DNA from 3 places in the Streptomyces yaizuensis genome. Region 3 is predicted to be linked to each of the others. Evidence: riboswitches for the same ligand, from Rfam matches in the RefSeq annotation. Region 3 holds a riboswitch; each other region holds the start of a gene.
What was found. A riboswitch is a leader RNA that binds a small molecule or an ion and turns the genes downstream of it on or off. The one in region 3 is predicted to bind cyclic di-AMP.
Positions count from the first base shown of each region.

Region 1: another riboswitch for cyclic di-AMP. It lies ahead of SYYSPA8_RS33855 (transglycosylase family protein); the one in region 3 lies ahead of SYYSPA8_RS29475 (M23 family metallopeptidase).
Region 2: another riboswitch for cyclic di-AMP. It lies ahead of SYYSPA8_RS19590 (M23 family metallopeptidase); the one in region 3 lies ahead of SYYSPA8_RS29475 (M23 family metallopeptidase).

Region 1 covers NZ_BSBI01000019.1:103,388-113,022, forward strand. Annotated here, with positions in the region: gene eno (phosphopyruvate hydratase) at 1-258, opposite strand, end outside; gene SYYSPA8_RS33855 (transglycosylase family protein) at 539-1,282, opposite strand; cyclic di-AMP (ydaO/yuaA leader) riboswitch at 1,286-1,478, opposite strand; gene SYYSPA8_RS33860 (transglycosylase family protein) at 1,737-2,771, opposite strand; gene SYYSPA8_RS33865 (cytochrome P450 family protein) at 2,930-4,228, opposite strand; gene SYYSPA8_RS33870 (hypothetical protein) at 4,500-4,853, shown strand; gene SYYSPA8_RS33875 (hypothetical protein) at 5,823-6,077, shown strand; gene SYYSPA8_RS33880 (eCIS core domain-containing protein) at 6,125-7,549, opposite strand; gene SYYSPA8_RS33885 (NUDIX domain-containing protein) at 7,674-8,171, opposite strand; gene SYYSPA8_RS33890 (hypothetical protein) at 8,307-8,435, opposite strand; gene SYYSPA8_RS33895 (hypothetical protein) at 8,438-8,626, opposite strand; gene SYYSPA8_RS33900 (helix-turn-helix domain-containing protein) at 8,727-9,563, shown strand; gene SYYSPA8_RS33905 (DUF397 domain-containing protein) at 9,560-9,635, shown strand, end outside.
Region 2 covers NZ_BSBI01000008.1:17,690-27,324, forward strand. Annotated here, with positions in the region: gene trmB (tRNA (guanosine(46)-N7)-methyltransferase TrmB) at 1-533, shown strand, start outside; gene SYYSPA8_RS19585 (PrsW family intramembrane metalloprotease) at 663-2,078, shown strand; gene SYYSPA8_RS19590 (M23 family metallopeptidase) at 2,203-3,261, opposite strand; cyclic di-AMP (ydaO/yuaA leader) riboswitch at 3,273-3,429, opposite strand; gene SYYSPA8_RS19595 (PP2C family protein-serine/threonine phosphatase) at 3,643-4,824, opposite strand; tRNA gene SYYSPA8_RS19600 (tRNA-Met) at 5,026-5,099, opposite strand; gene SYYSPA8_RS19605 (hypothetical protein) at 5,375-5,665, opposite strand; gene SYYSPA8_RS19610 (HNH endonuclease family protein) at 5,938-6,690, shown strand; gene SYYSPA8_RS19615 (methyltransferase domain-containing protein) at 6,761-7,813, opposite strand; gene SYYSPA8_RS19620 (4a-hydroxytetrahydrobiopterin dehydratase) at 7,976-8,290, shown strand; gene SYYSPA8_RS19625 (serine hydrolase domain-containing protein) at 8,305-9,555, opposite strand.
Region 3 covers NZ_BSBI01000014.1:186,841-196,475, forward strand. Annotated here, with positions in the region: gene SYYSPA8_RS29460 (DUF6126 family protein) at 33-230, shown strand; gene SYYSPA8_RS29465 (tyrosine-protein phosphatase) at 395-1,207, opposite strand; gene SYYSPA8_RS29470 (alpha-galactosidase) at 1,454-3,616, shown strand; cyclic di-AMP (ydaO/yuaA leader) riboswitch at 3,914-4,086, shown strand; gene SYYSPA8_RS29475 (M23 family metallopeptidase) at 4,091-5,059, shown strand; gene SYYSPA8_RS29480 (SGNH/GDSL hydrolase family protein) at 5,222-6,013, shown strand; partial or broken gene SYYSPA8_RS29485 (STM4011 family radical SAM protein) at 6,069-7,046, opposite strand; gene SYYSPA8_RS29490 (STM4012 family radical SAM protein) at 7,067-8,410, opposite strand; gene SYYSPA8_RS29495 (STM4013/SEN3800 family hydrolase) at 8,407-9,252, opposite strand; gene SYYSPA8_RS29500 (STM4014 family protein) at 9,441-9,635, opposite strand, start outside.

The DNA of each region.
Region 1 (9,635 bases), on a different contig from region 3:
GGCGTCGTAGCCGACCAGCTCGGGGCCGATCTGCTCGATGACCGCGAGGACGGCCTTCTCGACGCCCTTGCCGAGGTAGCGGTTGGGGTCGCCGTCACGAAGCTCGATGGCTTCGAAGGCACCGGTCGAGGCGCCGGACGGAACGGCAGCACGACCGGTGCTGCCGTCGTCGAGGCCGACCTCGACCTCGACCGTGGGGTTGCCTCGGGAGTCCAGGATTTCCCGGGCTACGACGACGTCGATGGACGGCACGAGCATCTCCTTCTGGGATGTGACGCATGGAGTGCAGGGCCGCGATCGGCCTTGCGACAAGAGCCTAACCGGCGGGCGGGGTCCGTCCCCTCGGATGCCCGACCGCTGGGACGAAAAAGATAAAGAAATACAGCAGGGCGGGGCAAAACGCCGCAAAGCTACCGCTCAGTAGCGGTTGGTACGAGGGATCGGGCCCGGGAAAGGCCGGAGCCCCGGTCCGGCGCGAACGGGGGGAAGCGCGCCGGACCGGGGCGGTCCGTGGCCCGGGAAGCACCCGGGGGGCGGGTCAGCGCAGGTGGAGCTGCTGACCCACGTAGATGACGTCGGCGTTGTCGACGATGTCCTCGTTCAGCTGGAACAGCTTCTGCCAGCCGCCCTTGACGCCCTTGGCCTCGGCGATGGAGCTGAGCGTGTCGCCGGCCTGCACCGCGTACTCGCCGTCGCCCTTGAGGAAGCCCTTGGCCGGGGCCTGGGACGGGGCGGACTGCTGCTGCACCGGGGCGGCGGCGGGGGCGCGCTCGGCGGAGCGGGTCACCGGGGCCTCGGCGCGCTGCTGCGGGGCGGCCTGCTGCTGGGGCGCCTGCTGCTGCGGGGCCGGCTTGGTGGCCTGCTTCGGGGCCTGCTGCACCGGGGCGGTGGTGGAGCCGCCGCCGTACGGGGTGCTGGAGAGGCCCACGCCGCACTTCGGCCAGGCACCCTTGCCCTGACCCGCGAGGGTCTTCTCGGCGATGGCGATCTGCTGCGACTTGCTGGCCTTGTCGGCGGTCGGGGCGTAGGCGGTGCCGCCGTACGCGGCCCAGGTGGAGGCCGAGAACTGGAGGCCGCCGTAGTAGCCGTTGCCGGTGTTGATGGACCAGTTGCCGCCGGACTCGCACTGGGCGACCTTGTCCCACTCGGCGGCCGTGGCGGCGGTGGCGGTGCTCGCGCCCATCAGCGGGGCGGCGACAGCGGCGCCGGTGACACCGGCGAAGGTCACGACGCGGACGGCCTTGGACGGACGGCGGTGCTTGCCCTTGCCGGAAAACAGCATGGAGATCTCCCTCACCGACGCCTGCGAAGTGAGCTGTCGGGTTCGGGCCAAGTGAGTTGCCCGGCCGTGCGACTGGCGCACGGCTTCACCCCCAGCCGGTTCGACTGCTGGGCGAACGGTTCACGAACCGTTCGTCAGCGGCCGGGACCGGCGCAAACCTTGGGTCCCCCGCTCCTGCCTCCGGCGCTGTGAGCGTCGTGTTTCCCCCCGACCGACGGCAGGATTCGGCGTGACGGTCGACGGTGCCCGCTGTGGCGAGCGGTCAGACCGTACGCACAGCCCTCCCCGATGTTCAAAGATGAACATCGGGGAGAAATCGCCCATCTCACCACTCCGGATCTTGACGTTTCCGCAGGTGAGGCCTGGAATTCAATATTCCGGATCGAGCCGGGGCAGAGATTTCGCAAAGAGACCCTTGTCTCATTTCTGCAAACCAGGACAAACCCCGGCGCAACTACTGCTGCGCGGCGCTGAGATCCAGGCTCTGACCAGGGTGGATCAGGTCGGGGTCGGCGCCGACCTCCTTCTTGTTGCGCTCATAGAGGGAGTTCCACCCGCCCTCGACCTTCTCGGCCTCGGCGATGGCGGAGAGGCTGTCGCCCGGCTGGACGGTGTACGCGGACGGCGAGGTGCCCGCCGCGCCGGTCCCGACCGTGACACCGGCCTTCTGTGCCGCACCGGACAACGCCGCGCCGTCGCGGGCCGCGTCGCCGCCGCGCGAGGTCTGCGGGGTGTCGGCCGCCCGGTCCCGGACCTCGTCCGAGGCGGCCGTACCGGCCGGTGAGGAGGCGTCGGCCGCCGGGGTGGTGCCGTCGGCCGCCTCGTCGGCGGGTGCGCCCCGGTGCTTGCCGCCGCCCGCCGGGGCCTCGGTACCGGAGCCGGTGGTGCGGTCGGGGCCGTTGCCGACGCCCTGGGTACGGGCCGGCGCGGGGTCGGTCCCCTCGGTGGCGCCCTCCGTGCCCTTGCCGCCGCCCCCGCCCGACGCCTTCGCGTCCGGGGTGGCGGTGTCGCGGGCGGTGCCGCTGTCGGCCGACTTCCCGGCCTCCTGCCCGGCCGCCTTCCCGGCCTTCTCCGGCGCCGTGGCGGACCTCTTGGCCGGCTTCCCGGCCGCGGGGGCCTCCGAGGTGGTCTTCCCGGCCGCGCCCGTGCCCGTACCGGCGTCCGTGCCTGTACCGGTGCCGGAGGCGGTCAGACCGGCCATCTCGGCGCACGTGGCCCACGCCTTGGCGCCCTGGGCCGCGAGAACCTTCTCGGCCACGGCTATCTGCTGGGCGCGGCTGGCGAGATCGGGGCGGTCGGCGATGTCCAGACCGCCGAAGTTCTCCCAGGTCTGCTGCGACAGCTGGAGACCGCCGTAATAACCGTTGCCGGTGTCGGCGCTCCAGGCGCCACCGCTCTCGCATTCGGCCACGCGGTCCCATGTGGCGGACTCGGCGGCGGTCGCCGAGCCGGCGCCCAGGAGCGGGATCGCGATGGCCGATCCTGTCACTCCCGCCGCGACGACGAGTGCCGGAGCCTGACGGGGTCGGCGATGTCGACCATTCCCGGTGAGCATGCGGTTGCCTTTCGCGAGACTGCTGAGACGGGGTGAACGTAGCCGCAGTCGAACATCAGTCACAAGTCGATGCAGCGGAGATCACGCGAACATCACGACCCTGACGGCTCGTCAATTCCCTGCGCTCTCCCGCCGAAATCGAACTCAACGGGCAGGGTGCGCAATCCCCGCATAATCAGGCCACCGCGCCACCGCAAATCGGACGGATCCGCCGCGAGTCGGAGGTCCGGCAACCGGGTGAAAAGGGTCGCCAGCGCGGTCTGCGCCTCCAGCCGCGCGAGCGGCGCCCCGAGGCAGTAATGGATGCCGTGCCCGTACCCCAGATGCTGGCTGTCCCGCCGCGACAGATCCAGCACGTCCGGCCCCTCGAACCGCTCGGGATCCCGGTTCGCCGCGGCCAGCACCACCAGCACCGGATCACCCACCGCGATCGCCTGACCACCGATCACCAGCGGCTCCGTGGCAAACCGCCACGTCGCCATCTCCACCGGCCCGTCGTACCGCAGCAACTCCTCCACCCCGGTCTCCAGCAGACCCCGCTCACCCGCCGCCAGGGACTCCTGGAGCCGGCCCCGCTGCACCGGGTCGCGCAGCAGCGCGAAGGTCCCGTTGCCGATGAGATTGACCGTGGTCTCGAAACCGGCGAAAAGCAGGATGAAGGCCATCGCCGCGGCCTCGTTCTCCGTCAGATGCTCCCCGTGGTCGCTCGCCCGGATCAGACCCGAGATCAGATCGTCCCCGAGATCGCCGCGCTTGCGGTGGATCAGCTCCAGCAGATACCCCCGCATCTTCTTCACCGACCGCGCGACCCCACCGCGCGGCCCGCCCCCGTGCCGGATCATCATCCCGGCCCAGTCCCGGAAGTCGTCCTGGTCCTCCGGCGGGACACCCAGCAGATCGCAGATGGCGTAGATGGGGAGCGGGAACGCGAACTCGTGGATCAGGTCCGCCTCCCCCTTCTGCGCGAACCCGTCGATCAGCCGGTCCGTCAGCTCCTGCACCCGGGGCGCGAACTCCGCCACCCGGCGCGGAGTGAACGCCTTGGAGACCAGCCGGCGCAGCCGTGTGTGATCCGGCGGGTCGATATTGAGCAGGTGCGTCATCAGCTCGGCCTTGCGCTCCCCCGGGATGCCCGTCTTCCCCTTGGCGTGCGCGGGCTCCGCGTGATGCGCCGGATTCTTCGACAGCCGCTGATCGGCCAGCGCCTGCCGGGCATCCGCGTACCGGGTCACGAGCCACGCCTCGACGCCACTGGGCAGCCGGGTCCGGTGCACCGGGGCGTGCTCGCGGAGCCAGGCGTAGGCGGGGTACGGGTCGGTCGCGAACTCCCAGGTGAAGAGTTCGGGGGCGGGGGGAGGGGTTTCGCTCACCCTTCGACGGTATCCGGCCATGGTGGAGAACGGCTGCGGTAGGGGTGTGCGGTGCGGTGGGCCCGCGCCGCCTTCTCCCGGGTACGGGTACGGGGGCGCCCGGCCGCTCCGGCAGCGGTTCACGCGGAGACGGTCATCAACCTGGCCGACCGGTCGAACTCCGGATTCATCGGCAGGAAGCTGGACGGGCTTCGGGAGAGTCTTGCCCCGCTCCTGTCCGATGCCCGAGCCTCGGACCTGGATCACCGAATCGCGGCGCTGTCGCGTACCGCATGACGAGAGGGACACGTGCATGAGTGACGGTCGGATCTTCCGCGAGGCGTGGATTGCCGGTGTGACCAAGCACTACCCCGGCGAGCCGAAGCCCGGTTACGTCACGCCGTGGGACCAGACGCCCGAGTGGGAGCGCGCAGCCGCCGCAGCCGTCTACGGGCAGGTGCGCGACTTCATCACGACCAGCGACGGTCACGCCGCACGGCTCACCCGCGAGCAGAAGGGCCGCTTCGTCGCGATCTGCTGGACCGCGCAGATGTTCAAGCACTTCGAGGACCCGAAGCCCGGGTACGTCGCCGACTGGGCCGACCTGCCCGCGTGGCAGCAGCAGACGGACGCGGACATCTTTGAAGCCATCGAGCGGGCCGTCTGACCCCGGGAATGGCAAGGCCCTGCCCGGCCCGTGTCGGTACGAAGGGCTGCACCCCCTTCCCTGGCACGGGGTACCGGCCGCCCGCGCCCTGCGCGAGGGTGGCCTCGCGCTGCGGGGCCCGTGTCGGTACGGGGTCCCGCACCCCCTTCCCCGGCACGGGGTACCGGCCGCCCGCACCCTGCGCGAGGGTGGCCTCGCGCTGCGGGGCCCGTGTCGGTACGGGGGCCCGCACCCCCTTCCCCGGCACGGGGTACCGGCCGCCCGCACCCTGCACGAGGGTGGCCTCGCGCTGCGGGGCCCGTGTCGGTACGGGGGCCCGCACCTGTCTTCCCCCCGCCTGGGGTACCGGTCCGCCTGTGCCGGCTGTGTGGGTGGGGGGTGCAGGGTCGCCCCCGCAGGGGATCGGCGGAGGCCGACCCGCACAAAACTTGGTGAGTACGCTCGCCGACCCCGAGGAGGTGAGCCCGGAGGCCCCGCCAACCCGCACCACACCCGGTCCCGGGCCGACCCGCACAAACCCGCCTCGCCGTCGACCCGAGCAAAAACCAGCCCCGCCGGCGATTGAGGCGCAGGGGTTCGGGGACTGGTCCCCGACGATGGCCCGCACACTGCGGGACGTTCGCCTGTGCGGCTGGGCAGGGTGCTGGTCCGTCCTCAATCGCCGGACGGGCTGGATTTGTTCGGGTGGTCCCGGGGCCGGGTGTGGTGCGGGTTGGCGGGGGCCTCCGGGCTCACCTCCTCGGGGTCGGCGGACCGAAGGCCCACGGTCAGCGCGAGCAGGACTTCCCGCCGATCCCCTGCGGGGGCGACCCTGCACCCCCCACCCACACAGCCGGCACAGGCGGACCGGTACCCCGAGCCGGGGAAGAAGGGGTACGGGCCACCCCGTCGACGCGGGCGGGCAGGGCCCCGGATTGCGCGTTCCCCCGCCGTCCGGGATGGGCATCTTGGATGGGAAGGGAGACTTCCATGGACTTGACCCCTTTCCGACCGTCACCGGGCCGCCGGTGTGAACACTGTCTCGCAGGCGTCTACTTCTTCGGCCGGTGCGGCCGGTGCGGCAACACCTGGCAGCGCGTCCGCATGATCGGCGCCGTGGTCGAGCTGACCGAGCCGTGCGCCGACCCCGAGTGCCACGGCTCCGTGAAGGTGACGACGGTGTACGACGACGCGGGCCACCCGATGTCCATCGAGCGCGGCCCGTGCTCGTCCGGACTCCACTGACCTGAGGCCGGTGGCGGCCCGTTCCCGCAGGCGATCAGCGGTGGCCCTCAGGCACGGGAGATGCGGATCACTCTGTAGTTCGGGTAGTGGACGGTCTTGTACGGGACGCTGGACCGGTCCCCGAGGTTGTTTCCCAGCTCGGCGGTCCCGCCCTCCCGCAGCTCCGGATCCGTCACGGTGTAGGTCAGAGGTATGTAGTCCGGTGTGTCGGCGTTGGCGTTGTTGAGCGCGTCGATTCTGGCGGTGAGGGTTTGCGCGAACCCCTGAGTGGGCTCGTTGTCGGTCAGCACGGAGGCGTGGCTCGACGGCCCCAGCACATGCTCCAGGCAGGTGGCCAGATCGTTGGGTGCTGCCAAATGGATCCACGGTCCCGGGTGCGGCACGAAAATGTCGGTGTGCGGCACATGGTGGCCGAACTCGGCAATGGACGCCCTGTTCGCCACCACCGAATTCTCGGGGAGCCCCGCAGCGCGGAGGGCCCTGCCGATAAGGGTCTGCGCCATCGGCATCATGTCCGGGTCGTAGGCCGACACCTGCTCACGGTCATTCGCGAGAGCGGCCAGGAAGTTGATCTCGCCAGGAGTGATGCCGTTGATCGCGCCGGTGACGGTGTTACGCACCCTCGCCATCGCCTCGGCTTGCGTGTACATCTCATCTTCATCCGCGGCCATCTCCCCGAGCCGGTTCAGCATGTTCTCGGTAAAGCCACGGTTCGCGAAGTGCGCGAGGGCGTCTCCCCGACTCTCCAGAAACAGCTCTTCGGTCCCGCCGTTCTCCACCGTGTCGTAGATGATCCGCTGGATCGCCGGCTGCCCGGCAACGCGCCCGCCCGTACCCCCGGCCTGCTGCTCCGAGGAGGAGACTGCCGACGGGGGCGACACGGACATCGCCCGTCTCGCGTTGGCCTCGGCCTCGCGTTCGAACCGGTCGGACGGGTCGGAGACGCTGAGGCCGGAGCCGTTGTCCGTCCCCGAGACGGGGCCCTGGCGCTGCTGGATCACGTGGGTGAGTTCGTGCGCCAGGGTGTGTTTGTCCGCGCCGCCGTCGCCGATCACGACATGGGTGCCGGAGGTGTAGGCGCGGGCGCCCACCTCGGCGGCGGAGGCACGGGCGGCACTGTCGTTGTGAATGCGGACATCCGAGAAGTCCGCGCCGAGACGGGCTTCCATGTCGCTGCGCGTCGCCTCGTCCAGGGCCCGGCCGGGGGTCCGCAGCACATCGTGCACGGCGGAACGCTGCACAGCGGGCCCGTTGCCCTGATGCCCGCAGCCGGCGTTGTGCTGATGCTGATCGGGCTGCGCCCCCGGGTGGCCGGCCCTGCGGAGCATCTGCACGACGGCGGCATTGCCCGCCGTCGCCTGGAGACCGGCCAGACCGCCCCATCGCGCGGGCTGCGGCACGGAGGACGGCACACGGGGAGAGGGGCGCCTCTTGTCGGCCCCGGCGGCTTTCACGTTCTCGTGGTCGTGCAAGGCAGTCCCTCATCCGGCGTGGGTTCGTCGACCCTTCCTGGATACAAGGAAGAAGACGCTCGTACCAGGTACGGACGGGCAGCGACGCGTACGACCGGACGGGCAACCATCCGGTCGACTCCGCCTAGAGGATGGGTGTGCCGTGGTGGAGGAGGGGGAGGGATTCGCGGCGTTGTTGGGCGTGGAGGGCGGCTCGGATGCGGCGTTCCTGGTAGGGGCGGGCGTATTCGCCGAGTTGGCCGAGGGGGATCCAGTGGAGGTCTTCGAGTTCGGTGCGGGCGGGTTCGGGGATGGTGGCGGTGGCTGCGTGGGAGCGGGTGAGGGTGCCGCCGTCGCAGACGATGTTGAATCCTTCGGCGGTGCCGGTGGTGGGGTTGGCGGGGATCTGGTCGAGGGCGAGGAAGTGGCTGATCCTCAGCCGGAGGCCGGTTTCCTGGGCGAGTTCGCGTTCGGCGGCCTCGGCGACCGGTTCGCCGGCGTGGGCTCCGCCTCCGGGGAGCTGCCAGCCGGGCTTGTACGTGGGCTTCACGAGCAGGATCCGGCCGGCCGGGTCCTGGACGAGGACCACGGCTCCGATCCGGCGGCGGGGCGGGGCGGTGGGGTCGATGTCGGCGTGTGCCATGAGTGTCTCCTTCGGACACAAGGGGATGAAGGGGGTGGGGCCCCGGCCGGCCCCGGTGCGGGGGAGGGACGGCCGGGGCCCCGGGGCCGCTCACACGCGGGGCAGGCGCGTGAGCGGCGTCTGAGGGAGGTGGGGTCACAGGGCGGGCGGCCTCAGGACCGGGAGCGCCGCCGTGAGCAGCAGGCCGACCGTGCCCAGGTAGAGCGTCACGGCGACCGCCACCCGTACGCGGCGGGATATGAGCCGCCGCAAACGCCGGGCCACCGTCACACCAGCTGCCGGTCGCGCACCGACGCCGGGCGGATCTCCTCCCGCGACGCCTCCCACTCCCGCCCGCCATTCACCGGCCGCAGGAAGTACACCGACCCGTACACCGCCATAACCCTTCCCAACATCTTCGCCACGATGTCGAACGCGAGATCGCCGACCGTCAGTTCACCCTTGAGCACAGCCATTCCTCTCCGTAGCGTGGCCATCGCTGAGTGAAATCAGCGTGGCCCAGGCTCTGGATCGCCGCAAATAGACGGCGCTGCACGAAAAGTTGGTGCCCATGTGGTGAACATCAAGGAACTGAATCCCAACGCCTCGCCGCAAGCAGCGTTTGGAGCACGCATCCGCCGTTTGCGGGAGGAGAGGGGGTGGAACCAGGAAGAGTTGGGGGTACGGATGCAGTACTCCGGCACCCAGATCTCGCACGTTGAAACTGGCCGCAGGATGCCGACTTTGCAGTTCGCGCGCCACGCCGACGAAGCTTTCGGTACTGGTTACAGGTTCAACTCCTTCGAACGCCAGTACCGCGAGATCAAGAATGGGAGCCTGATCGAAGGGTTCCCGGAATACATCGGACTCGAAGGCCGGGCAGCGGAGATCCGGCTGTTCGACACCGGCCTGATCCCGGGGCCGCTTCAGACGCACGCGTACGCGGCATCCCTCGAAGCGGCCAACGTCCGGCGAGGCTCCATCACGGGTGAACAAGCCGCTGAACGAGTCGAGTTCGTGATAGATCGGCAAGCCGCGCTGGTACGGGCCGTGCCACCGCTCATGATCGTGGTCCTGGACGAGAGCTGCATCCGCCGCCCGATCGGTGGGCCCGGCGTCATGAAAGAGCAGTTGGGGCGGCTGATCGAGTTTGCCCAGCAGCCGAACACCTCGCTCCAGGTCGCTCCGTTCACCATGGGGGAACTGCGCCCCTTCAACCGATTGGTGAACCTGCTGACGCTCGCGGACCGATCCATGGTCGCGTATGTCGAATCCCAGACCCAGGGCTACCTGGAGCGCGGCATCACTTCTGTACTGCCGCTGATGAGGGCCTACCATCAACTACAGACAGAAGCGCCCTCCCAAGCGGAGTCTGTCGCCATGATCAGTCAGATACGGAAGGGCACCCCGTGACGACCGAATCCCTCAACTGGATCAAGTCCTCCTACAGCGGCAACGGCGGTTCCTGCGTTGAGTGGGCACCGG
Region 2 (9,635 bases), on a different contig from region 3:
TCGGTATGGGCGAGGCCACCGCGCGGATGGCCGCCGACGATCCCGGTACCGGAATTCTCGCGGTCGATGTCCACACTCCGGGCCAGGGCAATCTGCTCGGTCTCGCCGAGCGGAACGGGCTGTCGAACGTCCGGGTGGCCAACGGCGACGCGATCATCCTGCTGCGGGAGATGCTGCCGGCCGCGTCGCTGGACGGCATGCGGGTCTATTTCCCCGATCCCTGGCCGAAGAAGCGGCACCACAAGCGGCGGCTGATCCAGCCCGAGTTCCTGACTCTCGCGGCGGGCGCGCTGAAGCCGGGTGCCGTGCTGCACTGCGCCACGGACTGGGAGGAGTACGCGGAGCAGATGCTTCAGGTGCTGACGGACCACCCGGACTTCGAGAACACGCAGGTGGACGGGGGGTACGCGCCGCGTCCGGCGTTCCGTCCCCTGACCCGTTTCGAGGGGCAGGGCCTGGACAAGGGGCATGTCGTCCACGACCTGCTCTTCCGCCGCGCGGCCACGGCGGCCACCACCGCGCCCGGAGTCTGACCGACCCCGGGGTCGACACCGGGACCGACCCCGGGACCGAGCCCTCGGCCGATCCGGCGGCGACCCGGCGCCCGGCCCGGCGGGGGAAGCCCGTCGCCAGGTGTCGGTGGGCGTCGTTAGGGTCGTCTGGTGTCCGAGCCGTCCCCGCACCACCCGCAGCCCCGTCCACAGGCTCCCGCGCCCGCCGCGCGGGCCCGCCCGGAGAACCTCCTGCCCGCGCCGGGGGTGAGCGGGGAGCACCCGGGCCCCGCGGTCCCCGCCTGCCGGGAGGAACCGCTGTTCGACGCGGTGCCCGAGCGCTCGCGATGGCGTTACAAGCCCCGGCGGGCCTGGCGGCTGTGGCAGTCGAAGGCGATCCGGGCCGGTGTCCTGATCACGGTCCTGGCGCTGTGCGCGCTGGTGATTCTCGCCCTGGTGCGGGAGCAGACCGGCACCGAGGGCTTCCTCGTCGGCCTGGGCCTGGCGACTCTCCCCGTACCGCTGCTGGTCGCGGCCTTCCGCTGGCTGGACCGGGTGGAGCCGGGCCCCTGGCGGAATCTGATCTTCGCCTTCGCCTGGGGTGCCTTCGCGGCGGCGCTCATCGCGATCCTGGCGAACACGTTCGCGACCCGCTGGATAGCCACCGCCACCGCCGACCCGACCGGCGCCCACTCCCTCGGGGCCACGGTCATCGCCCCCGTGGTCGAGGAGAGCGCCAAGGCGGTGGCCATCGCGTTGATCTTCTTCTTCCGCCGCAAGGACTTCACCGGCGTCGTCGACGGCGTGGTGGTCGCCGGTCTCACCGCCACCGGCTTCGCCTTCACCGAGAACATCCTCTATCTGGGCAGTGCCTTCGGCGAGGACCAGCAGATCGGCTACACGGGCCTGCCGACGCTGACGGCGGCGACGTTCTTCGTCCGGGTCGTGATGTCCCCGTTCGCGCATCCGCTGTTCACTGTGCTCGCCGGCATCGGCTTCGGCATGGCGGCCATGAGCCCCCGGACGAAGAAGGCCCGCCGGGTGCTGCTGCCGCTGCTCGGTGTCGTGCTCGCGATGGGCGTCCACGCCCTGTGGAACGGCTCGGCCTCCTACTTCGGGCCGCTCGGTTTCTACGCGGTGTACGCGGCGTTCATGGTGCCCGCGTTCGGGCTGCTGACCTGGCTGGCGATCTGGTCCCGGCAGAGCGAGCTGCGCACGATAGCGGCGGAGCTGCCCAAGTACGCGGTCGCCGGCTGGCTCGCCCCGGCGGAGCCGCAGGCCCTGTCGTCCATGAAGGCGCGCACGGTGGCGCGGGCGGTCGCCCGGCATGCGCAGGGCCCGGCGGCGGCGCACGCGGTCTGCGAGTACCAGCGGTTCGCGACGTCGCTGGCGTTTCTGCGGCACCGGGCGGAGCGGGGGTCGGCGGGAGAGGACTTCGTCGCCCGCGAGCAGGAGCTGCTGCACCACATGTGGCAGCGGAAGGCGGTGGCCGTGCCGGCGCTGACGTACGCGGCACGGGCGACGGGCCGGGTCCGGGTGCCGCCGCCGCACCGGGACTACGAGGTGTACAACCCGTACCGCGTCTGAGACGAACGGGCCGGGAACGGGCCGGCGGCCCTGGCATCGGGGGGTTTGCGCCAGGGCCGCCGGGGTCCGGAGGGTGGGTCGCCCCACTGCGGCGCGAAGCCGCAGGCGGACGAAAAACCGCTGATCAGATGGGCAGGCCCTTGGAGCGCAGCCAGGACATCGGGTCCATGGCGGAGCCGCCGGAGGTCTTGACCTCCATGTGCAGGTGGGCGCCGCTGGTGTTGCCGGTGTCGCCGACGCGGCCGACCATGTCGCCGGTGGAGACCTGCTGCCCGGCGCTCACGGTCATCGAGTGCATGTGCGCGTACATGATCTCCGTGCCGTCCGACAGCTGGAGAATGACCTGGTAGCCGTACGAGCCGGACCAGCCGGCCGACTTGACGGTGCCGGTGCCGACGGCCTTGAGCGGCGTACCGGCCGGGGCCGCGAAGTCCAGACCGGTGTGCTGGCCGGAGGACCACATGGGGCCGGACTGCCCGTAGGTGGAGGTGAGGGTGTACGAGGAGAGCGGCATCGAGAAGCTGCCGGCGAGGCGCTTGAGGCGCTCCTCCTCGGCCTTGGCCTTGGCTTCGGCTTCCGCCTTGGCCTTGGCCTCCTTCTCGGCCTTCTCCTTGGCTTCCTTCTCCGCCTTGGCCTTCGCCTGGGCTTCCTTCTCGGCCTTCTCGGCCTCGGCGGCGGCCTTCTCGGCGGCATCGCGCTCGGCGGCGGCGCGGGCGGCGGCCTCGGCGCTCGCCTTCTGCTCCTCGGCCTGGTCCAGGATCCGGGAGCGCAGGGCCTCGGCGGCGGTGGCCTGCTCGGACCCGGCCTCCTGGGCCACCAGTCCCATCGCGGCGTAGGAGGCACTCTCGTCGCCCGCACCGGAGGCGTTGTCGCCGTCCTCGGACATGAAAGAGCCGACACCGGGTAGAGAAGAGGCGTCGGGAAGGGAGATGGAGACCGCAGGCTTGTCCTGCGCGGTGGCGATACCGCCGGCGCCGACCGCCGCGATCACACCGACACCGAGGACGGTGGAGCTGCGGGCGAGACCGCCGCGCTGCTTCATCACCTTGTTGCGGTGGCGTCCACGGACAGGGCGAATCGTTTCGGCGGTGGGGTTCCACACGCCGGGGGTCGGAGCGGCCCCTTCGTCACTGAAGACCCCGGACTTGAACGGAGCTTCCGGGGCAGGGGTGTTGGACGCCACTGAGGCGCACTCCTTTCCTTCCTTCTCGCCTACCGGGTTAGCTGACGGGTTCGGAGCAGGAAGGTCTCCTACGGGCACCCGCCACCGCGAAGAGCACGGTGGATGGAGCCCGATTCACCCCAAGAGGTGGTTCCCCGGTTCCCTTGCGGGATTCGGCGCGTGCGCACGGTGCCGCCCTGACGACGGCTGGGACGACCGCGCTGCGTTATCGAACGTTAATAGACGGGCGGTCCTTATTCCAAGTTGTTCAGGACGATCTTTAATCTCTTTGCCATGGACTTAACGCCACATAAGCGGGCGGAGTCGGGCGACTTGAGCCACCGTCGGGCGGAGAGCCCTATCTGACGGTGCGTCAATTGTTATCGGATGGCACTGCTCCGGCTACGGAGCGTGCGACCCTTTATGCCGCCTTGACGTCAGGGGCCGCAGAACGGAGCGCTCGTGCCGGGTCCGGTGCCCGGCGGAGGGCTCCGCCGGGGGGCGGGCCACCGCGAGCAGCGCCATGTCGTCCGTCGACCCGCCGCCGGTGTGCCGGCGTACGTCGTCCAGCAGTTCGTCGAGGAGTTCACCGGGCCCGGGGAAGACCCGCCCGGCCAGGCGGACGGCGGGTTCGTAGAAGTGCCCCTTCGCGTCCCGCGCCTCGGAGAGTCCGTCGGTGTAGAAGAGCAGCGTCGCCCCCGGCGGCAGCGGATGCTCGCCGACCCGGTCCGGCCAGGCCCCCAGTTCGACCATGCCCAGCGGCAGCGCCGCCTCCGCGGGTTCGAGGACGTCCAGCGCGCCGTCCGGATGGAGCAGCAGCGGTTCGGGGTGTCCCCGGTTCACCAGCCGGACGGTGCCCGAGCCGTGCGGGATCTCCGCGAGGACGGCGGTGGTGAACGCTTCGACGGCGTCCAGGGTGTCCCGGCGCCGGGCCTCCCGGAGCAGCGCCCGCTCCAGCCGTTCGGTGACCCCTTCCAGGGTGGCCTCCTGCTCCGCAGCCTCCCGGAAGGCCCCGATGGCGACGGCGACCGCCTCCACCGCGCCCAGCCCCTTGCCCCGTACGTCGCCGACGACCAGCCGGACCCCGTGCGGGGTGTCCTGGACGGCGAAGAGGTCGCCGCCGATGAAGGCGTCCGCGAGCGCGGCCTCGTACCGGGCGGCGATCCGCAGCCCGCCGATCCGTTCCGCCGGGGTGGGCAGCACGGCGCGCTGTGCCGTCTCGGCGATCACGCGCGCGGAGGCCAGCCGCTCGCTGCCGCGGGTGATCACCCGGTTGATCACCAGGGCGAGGATGGAGACCGTGATCACGGTGAGGAGTTCGGTGTAGGCGGGGGACTCGTCCGCCGTCCCCTTGTGGAAGTGGATGGCGAGCACGCCGAGGACGGCCGCGATGCCGGTCACCAGGGTGGCCCGGAAGGAGAAGAAGGGCGCGGCGATCAGCGGGGCCGCGGTGAACATGGGGGCGGCGGTGAACCGGGGCGGGGTGACGAGGTCGAAGACCACGCCGGCCACGAGCATCAGCGCGGGCAGCATCCGGACGAAACGGCGGCCGCCGTATCCGCTCTGCTGCTCTGGCTGCGCCAAGGGGATCTCCTGACCGGGTCCGCCGACCGCCGCGGACACGGTGTCGCGCTCCCCTCAGGCTTGCCGCAATCGGCGGCGGAGGCGAGCCGCCGCCGTCCAAGTGGGCGAGCGGGGGCACCGGCGCGGGCCTGCGGCGAGGGGGAACGCGTAAACGACCTCGGCCCGGCACTTCACGAGGAAGTGCCGGGCCGAGGTCTTCAGTAGCGGGGACAGGATTTGAACCTGCGACCTCTGGGTTATGAGCCCAGCGAGCTACCGAGCTGCTCCACCCCGCGTCGGTAAACCCAACTCTACGCCATGCGGAGCAAGATCCACACCACTTTCCCCGGCGGTTCGTCTCCGGGCCGCCGCGCGGGTCGGGCGGCGGCCCGTGACGGGACCCCTGGGAGGCAGGATCCCGCCGGGCACGGCCCCGGGAGCGGGGGTCGGACGGTTCATGGCAGCGCGCGAAGACGCGTCACAAGAAGAGCGGAAGAAGAGCGGAAGCGGAAGCGGGGGGCGTGTACGGACCCGGGGGCCGGACGGGCGCGTCCCCGCTCAGCGGAACGTCCTACGGCTGGACCGCGCCCGCGAGTCCGGCGACGGGGTCGGTCAGGACGGCGAGCTGGTCGGTGGCGGGCGCGGCGACCTGGCCGGGCACATCCGTGACGGTGGTCAGCTGGTGGAGCTGGCTCAGCTCGTTGACACCGGTCAGCAGCTGCTCGACGGCGGAGCCCTGCGGGGCGGGCGCGGCGGGGGCCGCGGGGACGGGTACGGGGGAGGCGAAGGCCCCGGCGATGGAGAAGACGGAGGCCCCGGCCGCGAAGGCCACGGCCGCGAAGGCGCGCTGTGTCTTGGTCATGCCGGGACAAACGGCCGAAAGAGGCTGGAGTCACGGGCCCGGTACGGGGATTGACCCGCACGAGGCCGGGGCGACCACCGGAGTGCCGACCGGATTCGTCCGCCGGTAGGCCGGTCCGTACATCCGTCCGTCAGCGTGGCGGCCGCCGGTCCACTCGTACGCCGTCCGGAGCACCCCGCAGGGGGCGAAACGGGTGAACTCCCGCACCCGTCTGGCGCAACCGTTCGTTTCGCTGGCCTACTTCGGGGCGGTCTGCCCGTATTTCGGGTGACGTGATCACCCATGTGAAGCGTGCCGTTCTGGCCGCCGTCTGTCTTGTCCTTCCGCTCTCCCTCGCCACCGCCGCCGACGCGGCGCCACCGCCCGTACCCCCGGCCGCCGTCTCCGAGGCGGCCCCGGCCGCGCTCCCCGGCGCTCCCACCGCTCCCGCCGCACCCCGGCTGCGGGCGCAGACCGCGCGGCTCGGGGTCGCCGTCGGCGGGCTGGCGGTCGGCACCGAGAACCGGACCGGTTACAACCGCGACCTCTTCCGCCACTGGAACGCCGGGCTCGATCCGGCCGATGGCTGCAACACCCGTAACGAGGTGCTGATCGCGGAGGCCGTGGAACCGCCGACCGTGGGGGCGCGGTGCGCGCTGACGGGCGGCGCCTGGTGGTCGTACTACGACGAAGTACGGGTGACACCGGCCGGTGCGCTGGACATCGACCACATGGTTCCGCTGGCGGAGGCGTGGGACTCCGGCGCGTACGGCTGGACGCCGGCGCGGCGGGAGGCGTACGCGAACGACCAGGGCCAGTCCACCTCGCTGATCGCGGTCACCGCGCGCTCGAACCGGGCCAAGGCCGACCAGGACCCGGCGCAATGGCTGCCTCCGGCCCAGGGCGCGCTCTGCCGGTACGCGGCGGAGTGGACCGCGACCAAGCTCCGCTGGGGGCTGACCGTGGACGAGAACGAGCAGGACCGGCTCTTCTCGATCGCCGCCGGGTGCACGACGACCGAGGTGGTGTGGGAGACGGCGCCATAGGACCGACGCTGCGGACCGGTGGCCCGCGCACGCTCCTCAGGGGCGTGCCGGGCCACCGGCGTGTAGGGATTCAGCCAGCGGGAACCTCCGCCACCACCACGTACAGGGTCACGGTGGCGAGGAACGGCCCGGTGGCCAGGTGGTCGAGCAGATCCCGGCCGGCACCGGCGGTGAGATACCCGGCGGCCACCGCCCGCTCGGTGTTCCGCTTCAGCCCGAGGACGGCATCGGCCGCCTGGACGTCACGGAACACCGACACCACCGGGAGCACGGTCGGCACGGTGAAACCGGCACCGGCGGCGAGCCGGGCGAGTTCCCTGCCGAGGGTTCCGTTCCGGATCGCTTCGTCGGCGATGTAACGGGTGTACGCGCGGGAGACCGCCCGGTCGGGGTGGTCGAGGGCGAGCGAGTCCCAGTCGGGCTCACCCATCACGATCCGGCCACCCGGCCGCAGCACCCGCCGGACCTCGGCCAGGACTGCGGCCGGATCGGCGGCATGCTGGAGCGCCCGGTCGGTACGGGCCCGGTCGGCGCTGCCGTCCTCGTACGGCAGGGTGTGCATGTCGGCGACGGCGATCTCGACGCCGGGCAGTCCGGCGGTGCGCTCCCGGGCCCGCGCGGCCATCTCCTCGTCGATGTCGACGCCGATCACCCGCCCGCTCCCGCTCCCGTTCCCGTTCGCGGCACCGGCCATGGCGCCGAGGTCCGTGCCCGGTCCGCAGCCGAGGTCGAGCACCGTGTGACCGGGGCGGATCGCCAGGGCATCGAGCATCAGCCCCTTGTAGGCGCGGCCGGCGTCGGAGGCGGCGACCCGGTCGAGATAGCGGACCTCGTCGGGCCGGACGGACTCGAAGACCCGCTCGGTCACGCGCGCCATGGACCGCGCCTCCCGCTCCAGGACGGCCCGCCCCCGCTCGGTGATCCGCACGGGCCGCGCCCGGCCCTCCCCCGGCAGCGACTCGACCAGTCCCTTGCCCTCCAGCCGCGAGAGTGCGCCGTAGAGACTGCCGGGGCCGAGACGGTTGCCCGACAGCCGCTCGATGGCGGCGTTGATCCCGTATCCGTGCAGCGGGCCGTCGATGAGGGTGCAGAGTACGAGCGTCTGGGCGTCCTGGGTGGCCATGGGGCCAGGTTGCTACGCGACGCGTACTACGCACCACGTACTATCCGGCCAACCATGATCCGGCCATGGGCCGAGGGGCCTGTGCGCGCCACCCGTACGGGGACCGGGCCGCCCGCCTACGATCCGGATCGTTCCCACCCGCCGCCGAAGGAGCATCCGCGCATGGCCGCCACCCCGCTGACCGCCGCCGAACTCGACCACGCCCTGACCGGCCTCCCCGGCTGGACGGTCGAGGACGGCAGACTCACCGCGACCTTCAAGGCCGAACGGGCGAACGTCCCCGCCCTGTACGCGGCCGTCGCCGCCGCCGAGGACGAGGCGAACCACCACGCCGAGGTCCGGATCCTCTACGGAACGGTCGGCTTCGCCCTGAGCACGCACGACGCCGGGGACGCGATCACCGCGCTCGACACCGCCATGGCCGCCAGGCTCACCGCTCTCGCGACGGGGCACGGGGCCCGCCCGGCGGCCGGCTGAGGGGAACGGCCGGGCTATCCGGGCGGGCCTGCGGACGGCCCTTCGGACGGGCTTCCGGTCGGACTTCCCGGTCCACCTCCGGTCGGACCTCCCGCCGGGCAGAAGGCCGCTTCCGCCGCCTCGCGGGACCCGGTGGCCCACTCCGCGTTGGCGTTCACGACAAAGGAGCGCCCGTTCCGCTCGTCCAGGTACATCCCGGAGCGGGACCCGTGGATTCCGCCCGCGTGCCCCCAGACGACGGCCCCGCACGACAGCTCCTGCCGGCCGAGGCCGAGCCCGTAGCGGGCGCCGCCCTCGGCGCTCGCCACGGTCGTGGTCAACGCCTTCTGCTGGGCGGGGGGCAGCAGCCGCCCGGACATCAGGGCGCGGATGAACCGGTGCAGATCGCCGGTGGTGGAGATCATGTCCCCGGCGGCCCAGCCGGAGGAGGCGTTCAGCCGGTCGACCTCGTGCACCCGCCCGGCGGGGTCGCCGAACGGGACCTTCGTGTAGTGCCGCCCCGACGGCTCGGGCAGCGCGGTCGCGTGCCGGGGCAGCGAGGTGGCCCGCAGCCCCAGCGGCCGCAGGATCCGCCGCTCGACCTGGTGTTCGTAGGAGGTGCCGGTGACCTTCTCGATGATCATCCCGGCGAGGATGTACTCGGTGTTGGAGTAGTTCCAGCCCGTGCCGGGAGCGAAGTCGGGGGCGCTGCGCATGGCCCAGCGCACCAGGCTCTCGGGGGTGTGCCGGTGGAAGCGGTTCCGCAGGAAGTCCCTGCCGATGTAGCGGTCGAAGAACTCCCGGTTCGAGGCGTAGTCGCTGATGCCACTGGTGTGGTTGAGCAACTGGCGGATCGTCACCTGCGAGCCGTCGTGGCCGTTACCCGTGACCAGCCCCGGCAGCAGGCTCTCCACGCTGTCGTCGAGGTCGAGCCGTCCCTCGGCCTCCAGTTGGAGCACGACGGTGGCGACGAAGGTCTTGGTGACCGACCCGATCCGGAAGCGGTCCTGGTGCGTCCGCCTCTCCCCGGTCCGCACATCGGCGACCCCGGCGCTCCCCCGCCAGACCCGCCCCTCCCCACCCCCGTCCCGCACCGACGCGAGCATCCCGGGCACCCCGGCCCGTACCTGGTCCTCCATGACCTGCTGCACCCCGGCACCGGGCCGGGGCCCCGGATCGGCCCGGGCGGGCCCGGCGAGCAGCCCGACGGCGACGGCCGCCGCGAGGGCGGGTACGGAGTAGAGGTGATACGGGGCACGGACGGACCCGAGGGCCTGCACGGACATGAACTCTCCTGTCTGCCGCCACGCCCGGGACGGACGCGATCGGCAGACAGGACCCACCACGGCGCCGCCCCGTTGCCCGC
Region 3 (9,635 bases):
CGGGCGGGTCCGGTCCGACCCCGAGGAGTGACATGTCCGACCACGCAGCCCACACCGACCACACGGCCCACGCAGCCGACTCCGCCGCCGCGCCCGTGCCCGCGCGCACCCAGGGCAAGCAGGAGGGCAAGTTCCCCCGTGGCCTGGTGATCCGGCTCTTCGCCTATCTGATCGCCGGCCATGTCTTCGCCTTCTTCCTCTACCTCCTCTTCGAGGTCGGGGCGAAGTAGCGGGGACCTGTCCTCAGGAGCCGTTTCCCACGGGAGCCGTTTCCCACGGGAGCCGTTCCGCACGGGACCTCTCCGCCCCCGGGCCGTGCACCGAGTACCGGACACGGCCCGGCGCCACGAGCCCCGGACCGTGCCCTCCGCGCGGCGTCCGTACGGGGTACGGCTCAGGCGGGGTCGACCAGCCGCTCCCGCAGCCGCCGCCGGGTCGCCGGAGCGAGCCCCAGCCCCTGGGTGAGATAGCCCTCGACCCCTCCGAAGGATCGTTCCATCGCGTCGAAGGCGGTCCGCAGATACTCCAGCCGCGCGTCGAAGAGGGGGCTCAGCAGCTCCATCACCTCCGCCGACATCCCCGGCGAGCCGTCGTCCAGGCGGCGCACCCGGTAGCGCCGGTGCGGGTCGTTCGACTTCAGATAGTCCGCCTCGACCGCCTCCCGCTCCACCCCCACGGCGAGCAGCGCCACGGCTATGGAGAGCCCGGCGCGGTCCTTGCCCGCCGCGCAGTGCATCAGCGCCGGGGTGCTGTCGTCGGCCAGGGCGTGCAGGACCCGGCTGTGCTCGCCGGTCCGCTCCTCCACCATCTCGCGATAGGAATCGGCCATCCGGCGGGCCGCGCCGCCGTCCGCCAGGACCTCGCGCAGCAGGGTCGGATCGCCCTCGCGGACCATCCGCCAGAACTCGGCGCCGGCGGCCGGGTCGCTCAGCGGGAGATTCACATACCGCACGCCCGGCAGGTCGACGTCGGGCCCCTCCAGCCGGACGTCGGCGGCGTTGCGGAAGTCGAAGATCGTGTGCAGCCCCAGCGTCGTCAGGAAGGCGGCGTCGCCCTCCGTCGCATGGGCCAGGTGCCCGCTGCGGAAGAGCCGCCCGTACCGCACCCGTCCGCCGTCCACGGTCGGCAGTCCGCCGACATCGCGGAAGTTGCGCACGCCGGCGAGATCGGGCTCGGTCGACGGGACCGGCGGCAACTGCTGCGTCACGAAGTCTCCTGAGGTCACTGCCGTCGGCGCTCCTCGCCGACCATGGCGCTTTCTCGACGATACGACACGGTGTTCCCCGGCCTCCGGCGGGCGAGGGGGCGTTGCACCGTACGCCCCGCCGTCGGATGATGTGCGGGCCTGTGCGGACCTGTGGGCATCTGTGGCGCCGACCCGGTGTCGAGCGGGCGTCGAGCGGGCGCCGGGGCGGCCGTCGGACGGAGGGGTCGGGATGACTGGGGGGTCGGGATGATCGATACCGTCGGTGCGGGGCGCACCTGGGTTCTCTCCGGGCCCACCAGCAGTTACGCACTCCATCTCACGGACCGTGACGAACTGCTCCATCTGCACTGGGGCCCCCGGATCACCGGGGCGGACGCATGCGCGCTGGCCGTCGACCCGTTACCGCCGTACCGGCCCTTCGAGTCCCCGCTCGACGGCCGGGAGGAGTACCCCGTCGAGGGCGGCCCGCGCTTCACCCGGCCCGCGCTGTCGGTGCGTACCCCCGAGGTACGCGGCACCGAGTGGGTCTTCGCCGGAGCCGAGACAGGTGCGGGTGCGGGAACGGGTGCGACGGGGGCGGGGAGGGGAACGGACGCGGACGGTGACGGTGACGGTGACGAGCTGAGGCTGCGCTTCACCGACCCGGTGCACGGTCTGGACCTGACCCTCCACTACCGGCTGCGGGACGGCTTCGACGTCGTCGAACGGCGGGTCACCGTCGCCCACGGGGGCACGGGCCCCGCCCTGGAGCTGCTGCGGGCGGACTCCGCCACCTGGACCCTGCCCGTCCGCGATGCCTGGCGGCTGAGCCGGCTGCACGGCCGGTGGGCGGCCGAGTCCCGGCTGCACCGCTCCGCGCTGGGCCCCGGCGAGGTGGTCATCGGCAGCCGCCGGGGCCACACCGGCCATCAGCACCTGCCCTGGGTCGCGCTGGACGCCGAGGGGGCCGGCGAGGAGCACGGCGAAGTGTACGGCTGCGCCCTCGGCTGGTCCGGCTCGTGGCGGCTCGCCGTCCAGCTGCTGCCCGACGGCCGGGTCCAGATCACCGGCGGCGCCGGGCACGACGACTCCGGGCTGCTGCGGCTCGCCCCCGGTGACTCGTGGACCTCGCCCGTCTTCGCCGGGCTGTGGAGCCCGGACGGCTTCGGCGGCGCCAGCCGGGCCTGGCACGCCTGGCAGCTCGCCCATGTCGTGCCCGGCGCCGCCGCCGTGCGGCCCGTCCTCTACAACTCCTGGGAGGCCACCGGCTTCGACATCTGTGCCGGCCAGCAGCTCGCGCTGGCCCGCCGCGCGGCCGGCCTGGGGGTGGAGCTGTTCGTCGTCGACGACGCCTGGTTCGGCCGGCGGACCAGCGACCGGGCCGGTCTCGGCGACTGGACCCCCAACCCGGAGCGGTTCCCCGGGGGCCTACGTCCCCTCGCCGACGAGGTGCACGCGCTCGGCATGGGGTTCGGGATCTGGGTCGAGCCGGAGATGGTCAACCCGGACAGCGATCTCCACCGGGCCCGGCCCGACTGGGTGCAGCACCACCCGGGCCGCACCCGCACCGAGTTCCGCAACCAGCTCGTCCTGAACGCCGCCCGCCCCGACGTCCGGCGGTATCTCGCCGACCGGCTGCACGAGCTGCTGCGGAGCGCCCCGATCGACTATGTGAAGTGGGACTTCAACCGCTGTTTCACCGACGCGGGCTGGCCCGGCGACGCCTATCCGCAGCGGCTGTGGGTGGAGCACGTCGAGGCGCTGTACGGGCTGCTGGACGAGTTGCGGGCGGCGCACCCGGAGGTGGCCTTCGAGTCCTGCTCGGGCGGCGGCGGCCGGGTCGACCTGGGCATCCTCTCCCGTACCGACCAGGTGTGGACCTCCGACAACACCGACCCGCTGGACCGGCTCGCCATCCAGCACGGATTCAGCCAGATCCACCCCGCGCGGGTGATGGCGGCGTGGGTCACCGACAGCCCGAACACCCAGCTCAACGACCGGCGCAGCACGCTGCGGTTCCGCTTCGTCAGCGCCATGGCCGGGGTGCTGGGCATCGGCGGCGACCTGACCGCGTGGAGCGACGAGGAGCTGGCCGAGGCGCGCGGCTGGGTGGAGCTGTACCGGCGGATCCGGCCGCTGGTGCAGCACGGCGCGCTGTACCGGCTGCGGCCGCCCGGCGGTGGACTGAGCGCCGTGCAGTACGTGCACGGCGACGAGACGGTGGTGCTCGCGTGCCTCCAGGCCCAGCACTACGGCGAGCGGCCGCCGCCGCTCCGGCTGCGGGGGCTGGACCCGGCCGCCGTCTACCGCTGCCAGGACACCGGGGCCGAGCACCGGGGTGCCGTGCTGCTGCACCACGGGATCGCCACCGGCCTCCGGGGCGACCTGGACGCGGCGGTCATCCGGCTCAGTCGACTGGGCCATCGATAACCACCATAACCATCACTTCTGACCGAAATAGGCAGTTCATTGGTGCATGCCACTGTCTGGTGGTCTATGGGGTCCCGTGGGTGAGCAGGATCATAGTGGTGACGGTCCGTGCCGGGTGGCGGCGGGTCAACTTCGGAGCGGGTCCCGGAGTTGCCGGTGGCGGTTCCACGGAGGGTGACGGGGCGGGCGGGTGCCGTCGCCGGATGGATCATCGTGCCGTGCGCCGAGGGAAGTGGAACGGCTTGTTCCGGTCCGTTCGGCTCGTCTACGGTCACGGCCTCCGGGCGGACCGCCGAATCCTGCCGCCGGCCGGATCCCCATCGGACAGCACCGTGTGGCAGGAGCGGGGGACCCACGCAGTACGCCGGACGGCAGCCGCCGGACGGCTCGGGGTGAAGCCGCGCAGCAGCGCGGCCGGGCAACTCCAGCCCGAACCCGACAGCTCACCTCGCAGGCGCCGGAGAGGAACGCGTCATGCCCCAGGGCAAGCACCGCCGCCCCAGGACCAGCACCATCACCCGGGGATTCGTCGCCGCCGGCACCGGAGGGGCGGCCCTCGCCCTGCCGCTGTTCGGCGCCGGCACCGCGCAGGCGGCCCCCGCCGCCGCGCCCCAGGCCGCCGTCGCCCCGGCCGCCGCACCCGCCGCGCTCCCGTCGCAGGGTGGGGGAGCGGACCGCGCTGCGGACCGCGCTGCGGACCGCGCTCCCGAGCGCGCCGAGTACCGGGTCGTCGCCGGGGACCACCTGGCCCGCATCGCCGAGGAGCGGGACGTCCGGGGCGGCTGGCAGCAGCTGTACGCCGACAACCGCGAGGCCATCGGCGCCGACCCCGCCCTGATCCACCCCGGGCTCGAACTGGCCCTGGCCGCCGGGGCCGAGGCGGCCGGCCGGACCGCCCCCGCCGCCGCCCCGGCGACCGGCGGCCACGGCCCGGCCGCAGCCGCCCCGCAGGCCGCCGCCGGCGCGGCGCCCGCGACGCCCGCCGCCGAGCCGGCCGCGACCACCACCGCCGCTTCCGGGGCCACCACGGACACGGCCGGCTGGACCACCCCGCTGGCGTCCGGCGGTGTCAGCACCCCGTACCGCGCCACCGGCTCCATGTGGTCCAGCGGCTACCACACCGGCGTCGACTTCTCCGCCCCCAGCGGCACCCCGGTCCAGTCCGTCGGCCCCGGCACCGTCGTCTCCGCCGGCTGGAACGGCGCGTACGGCAACGAGGTCGTCGTCCAGCACGCCGACGGCCACTACTCCCAGTACGCCCACCTCTCCGCGCTCTCCGTCAGCGCCGGGCAGAGCGTCACCGGCGGCGAGCGGATCGGGCTCGTCGGCTCCACCGGCAACTCCAGCGGACCCCACCTCCACCTGGAGATCCGCACCGGCACCGGCTACGGCTCGGACGTCGACCCCGTCTCCTACCTGCGGCAGCACGGCGTCACCCTCTGACCCGACCGCCATCGCGGACCCACCCGTCCCCCCGCTCCGCCCCGGAGCGGGGGGACGGCCGTATTCCCCGGCGCGTGATATCGGCCGGTGGTAAATATCACGCCGCGTCAACCCCTCCTTACGGTCGCGTAGGTCACATCCGTGCCGACAAGATGGTTGCTTGTGGCAGACGATTCGAGAACACACAACAGAGGAGCAATCGGGTCGTACGCGGCGATCGGTGACAGCTTCACCGAGGGCGTCGGAGACCCGGGGCCGGACGGAACCTACGTCGGCTGGGCGGACCGATTCGCGGTCCTGCTCGCCGACCGGCGACCGGAGGACAGCTTCCGGTACGCCAACCTCGCGGTACGCGGCCGGCTCCTCGACCAGATCGTGGCGGAGCAGGTGCCCAGGGCCAAGGCCCTCGCACCCGACCTCGTCTCCTTCTGCGCCGGCGGCAATGACATCATCCGGCCGGGCACCGACCCCGACGACGTGGCCGAGCGCTTCGAGCGCGCCGTCGCCGAGCTGACCGAAGCCGTCGGCACGGTGATGGTGACGACCGGCTTCGACACCCGGGGCGTGCCCGTCCTGCGGCATCTGCGCGGCAAGGTCGCCACCTACACCGCGCACGTCCGCGCCATCGCCGACCGCTACGGCTGCCCGGTCCTCGACCTGTGGTCGCTCCGCTCCGTCCAGGACCGGCGGGCCTGGGACGACGACCGGCTCCACCTCTCCCCCGAGGGGCACACCCGGGTCGCGCTGCGCGCCGCCCAGGTCATCGGGCTGCCGGTGCCCGCCGACCCGGACCAGCCCTGGCCGCCGCTGCCGCCCCGGGGGACCCTGGAGGTACGGCGCGACGACATCCACTGGGCCCGTGAGTACCTGGGCCCCTGGATCGGCCGGCGGCTGCGCGGGGTCAGCTCGGGCGACCAGGTGGAGGCCAAGCGCCCGGACCTCCTGCCGCTCTGACCGGCAGCTCCAGGACGGGCAGCTCCGGAACCGGCGGCTCCGGAACCGGCGGCTCCGGGACAGGCTCCGGGGCCGACGGCCCGAGCACCGGCGGTGCGCCCGGGACCGGCGGGGCCGGCGCGGCCGGTCCCGGGGACCCGGCCCGCCGGGAGCCCTGGACCGTGAGCGGCAGCGGGCGCCCCGGCACCCGGGCCGCGGGCACCGGGATCCGCTCCAGCACGCCCCCGGCGAAGACGTCGTACAGCGGCAGCGACTCCAGATGGACATAGCCGATGTGGCAGTCGCACACCGCGAGCGGACACGCCCGGGGGCCGAGCGCCCGCAGGTAGGAGCCGTCGTAGAGATTGCCCAGCTCCGCCCGGACGAAATGGCAGCGGCGCACCGTGCCGTCGCCGTCCACGGAGACCACCGACTCGCCGGTGCGGCACGGCAGCCCGCCCGAGCGGTGCGGATGACGGCTGTAGGGGAAGAGCGGGTCGAGCGCCGTCCACCGCTGTGCCTCGGCGTCCGAGTAGCGATGGCCGTCCGCCGCGTTGACCCAGAGATAGACCGGGTCGGGGAGGTCCGCGCGGAGCCTTGTGGCCTGCTCCAGATGGTCCGGGAGCCCGACCACCCCCACACTGAAGCGCACCCCCCGCTCCAGCAGCTCCCGGCACCTGCCGAGGAAGCGGTCGTACGGGGTCTGCCCGGGGTGGAAGGTGCACCACAGGGCGACCGTGCCGGTGTCGGCCGCGTCCAGCCACTCCGTACGGCAGCTCAGATTGGTCTGGATCGCGACCCGCCGCACCTGCGGCAGATGGGACAGGTCGACCAGCGCCCGCCGGTACCAGGAGCGGACCAGACCCTCGCCCCACGGGGTGAAGAGCACCGAAAGCCGGTCGTCCGCCGGCCGCTCCCCGACCCAGCCCGTGAAGCGCTCCAGCGCGGCCCGGTCCGCCCGCAGCAGCTCCGGGCCGTCCCGCCGCTTGGCGAACGGACAGTAGGGACAGTCGTAGTCGCAGGACGCCAGCGGCCCCCGGTACAGCAGCGTCAGCCCCGCGCGGTGGGATTCGCTCACTTGGCCTCGTACCCTCCCATCAGCTCCCGCACGGCGGGCGAGAACAGCTCCGGGCCCAGCGCGTCGGAGTGCGCCAGCCCCTCGGGGCTCAGCCGCAGCAGCCCGGCCGGCGCCCCGGCGTCCAGCCAGCCCAGCGCCGCGAACCGGTCCAGCTCGGCGCCGAAGTCCTCGCCGGGGTCGGCCCCGAACCGCTCCCGGTAGCCGGCCGTCTCCATCCCCTCCGCCTGAAGCAGCGACTGGAGCAGATGGCGGCGGCGGGCCTCGTCCCCCGACGGCTCCAGACGGAATCCGATCTCGGCCCGGCCGAAGTCCGCCGTCCGCGTGTACGCGTCGACGATGGACCGTATCTCGGTCATGTTCACGGCGTAGTCGAACGAGTAGTGGTGGGTGGTGGTGTACGAACGGGCCCCGCACCCCAGGCCGATCATGCCGTCGGTCTGGCAGGCGTAGTCGTCCGCGCCCTGCGGCGGCGCGGCCGCCCGGCGGAACATCCGCATCGACCTCTGCTCGTACCCCCGGGCCAGCAGATGGTCGCGCCCCTCCCGGTAGCGCCCCAGCCGTTCGGCGTCCCAGGCGGCGCCCCCCTCGGCCGCGCGCCGGCCCAGAGGGGTCAGCGGACGCTTGTAGAGGGGGTAGAGATACAGCTCCTCCGGCTCCCAGGCGAGCGCCGCGTCCAGGGAGTGGCGCCAGCTGCGGGCGGTCTGGCCGTCGATGCCGTAGATCAGGTCGATGTTGAGGACCGGCACCCCGGCGGCCCGTATCCGCTCCAGCGCGGCTTCCACGTCGGCCCGGCGCTGGGGCCGGACCGCCGCCCGCGCCTCCTCCTCCACGAACGTCTGCACCCCGATGCTCAGCCGGGTCGCCCCCCGGTCGGCGAGCACGGCGAGCCGGTCCCCGGTCGCGGTCGCCGGGGACGTCTCCACCGACAGCGGCACGGCGGTCAGATCCACGCCCATCCGCTTCTCCGTGATGTCGCAGAGCCGTTCCAGCTCACCCGCGGTCAGGAAGGTGGGGGTGCCGCCCCCGAACGCCGCACCGGCGAACCGCACCGGCTCCGCGTCGCCCAGCGCCTCCCGGACCGCCACCGCCTGGCGTTCGAGCGCGTCGAGATACCGCCCGATCAGCCCCTCGGGCGCCCCGACCCGGGTGAAGAGATTGCAGAATCCGCAACGGACCTCGCAGAACGGCAGATGCGCGTAGAGCGACAGGGCGTCCTTGCGCTCCCAAGCCCACAGCTCCCGCAGCACGGGCCGGTCCGGGAAGCGGCGGTAGGCCGTCTTGTGCGGGTAGGCGTAGACGTAGTTCCGGTACGGGCGCGGCCCGTCCTGCCCCGCGCTCATCGCCCGCTCCCGGGGTACGCCGGGCGGCCCGCGGCCGGGTCGTGGTGGTCCAGGAAGAAGTGGGCGTACGGCACCGTCCACACGGACGGGTGGCCGATGCGGTGGCCGGTGTAGCCGTCCTCCCCGTAGGCCGTGCCGTGGTCGGAGCAGACGACCGCGAAGCAGCGGCGGCGGCTGCTCATCGCCGCGAAGAGCCGGCCGATGTGCCGGTCCACGTACTCCAGGGCGGCGGCGTGCGTCGCGCGGGAGTCGCCCGCCTCACGGCTGGCACCCGGGAGATGGAACCAGTTCGGCTGGTGCAGCGCGGCCACGTTGACGAAGAGGAACAGCCGCTGCTCGCGCGGGAGCGCGGCGATCACCCGCTCGGCGCGGGCGACCTGGGCGTCGAAGGACGTGGGCGAGGCGACACCGAACTCCGGCTCCCAGTGGCTCTCCTGGAAGAGCCCCGGCAGCACCGAGCCCAGCGGGCCCCGCCGGTTGAAGAAACCGACGCCGCCGACGCAGACCGTCCGGTAACCGGCGGCGGCGAGCCCGGAGACCAGGTCCGGGGTGTCGAAGACGTACGTCCCGTCCGCCGTGGTCTCGCTTCCGGCGAACCGGGCGGCGAACAGCCGGGGATGCGGTCCCGGCGCGGCCGGTGTCGGCAGGAAGCCCGCGAACATCGCCTGGTGGGAGGCGTAGGTGAAGCTGCCGGGGGCGTGCCGCTCCTCCCAGCGCCCGCCCGGGAGCCGGCGGGCCAGCTCCGGGGTGCGCCCGGCGGCCGCCAGGTCCCGCGCCACGTCGTGGCGGAGGGTGTCCAGGGTGACCAGGAGCAGATCGTCCCGGCCGACGACCTCGCGCATGTCGGGTCCGGGCCCCGCGCCACAGGGCCGGGGGAGGGTGTCGGGGTCAGCTGCCATGGGTGGTTCCGTTCTCGGTGGTACGACGTGCCTGGTGCGGCCGGGTGGGTGTCCGTGTCCGGGGCGGGCCGGCGGAAGCGGTACGAGAGGGCGGGGCGGCGAGGAGCCGGTGAGGCCGGGTTCCGGTGTGATCAGGCCTCCTGGTCGCCGGGGGCGATGGCCGCCGACGGGTGGTCCGGGGCCCGGAGCAGGGCGGCGATCTGTGCCCCGTAGGTGTCCAGGCCCTCGGCGCCGCCGCCCGGCAGCCCCGTCAGGCCCGGCAGCAGATCCCCGAAGGCGTTGACCTCGCCGACGGCGAACCGCCGCCAGCGCCGGTGGGGAAGGAG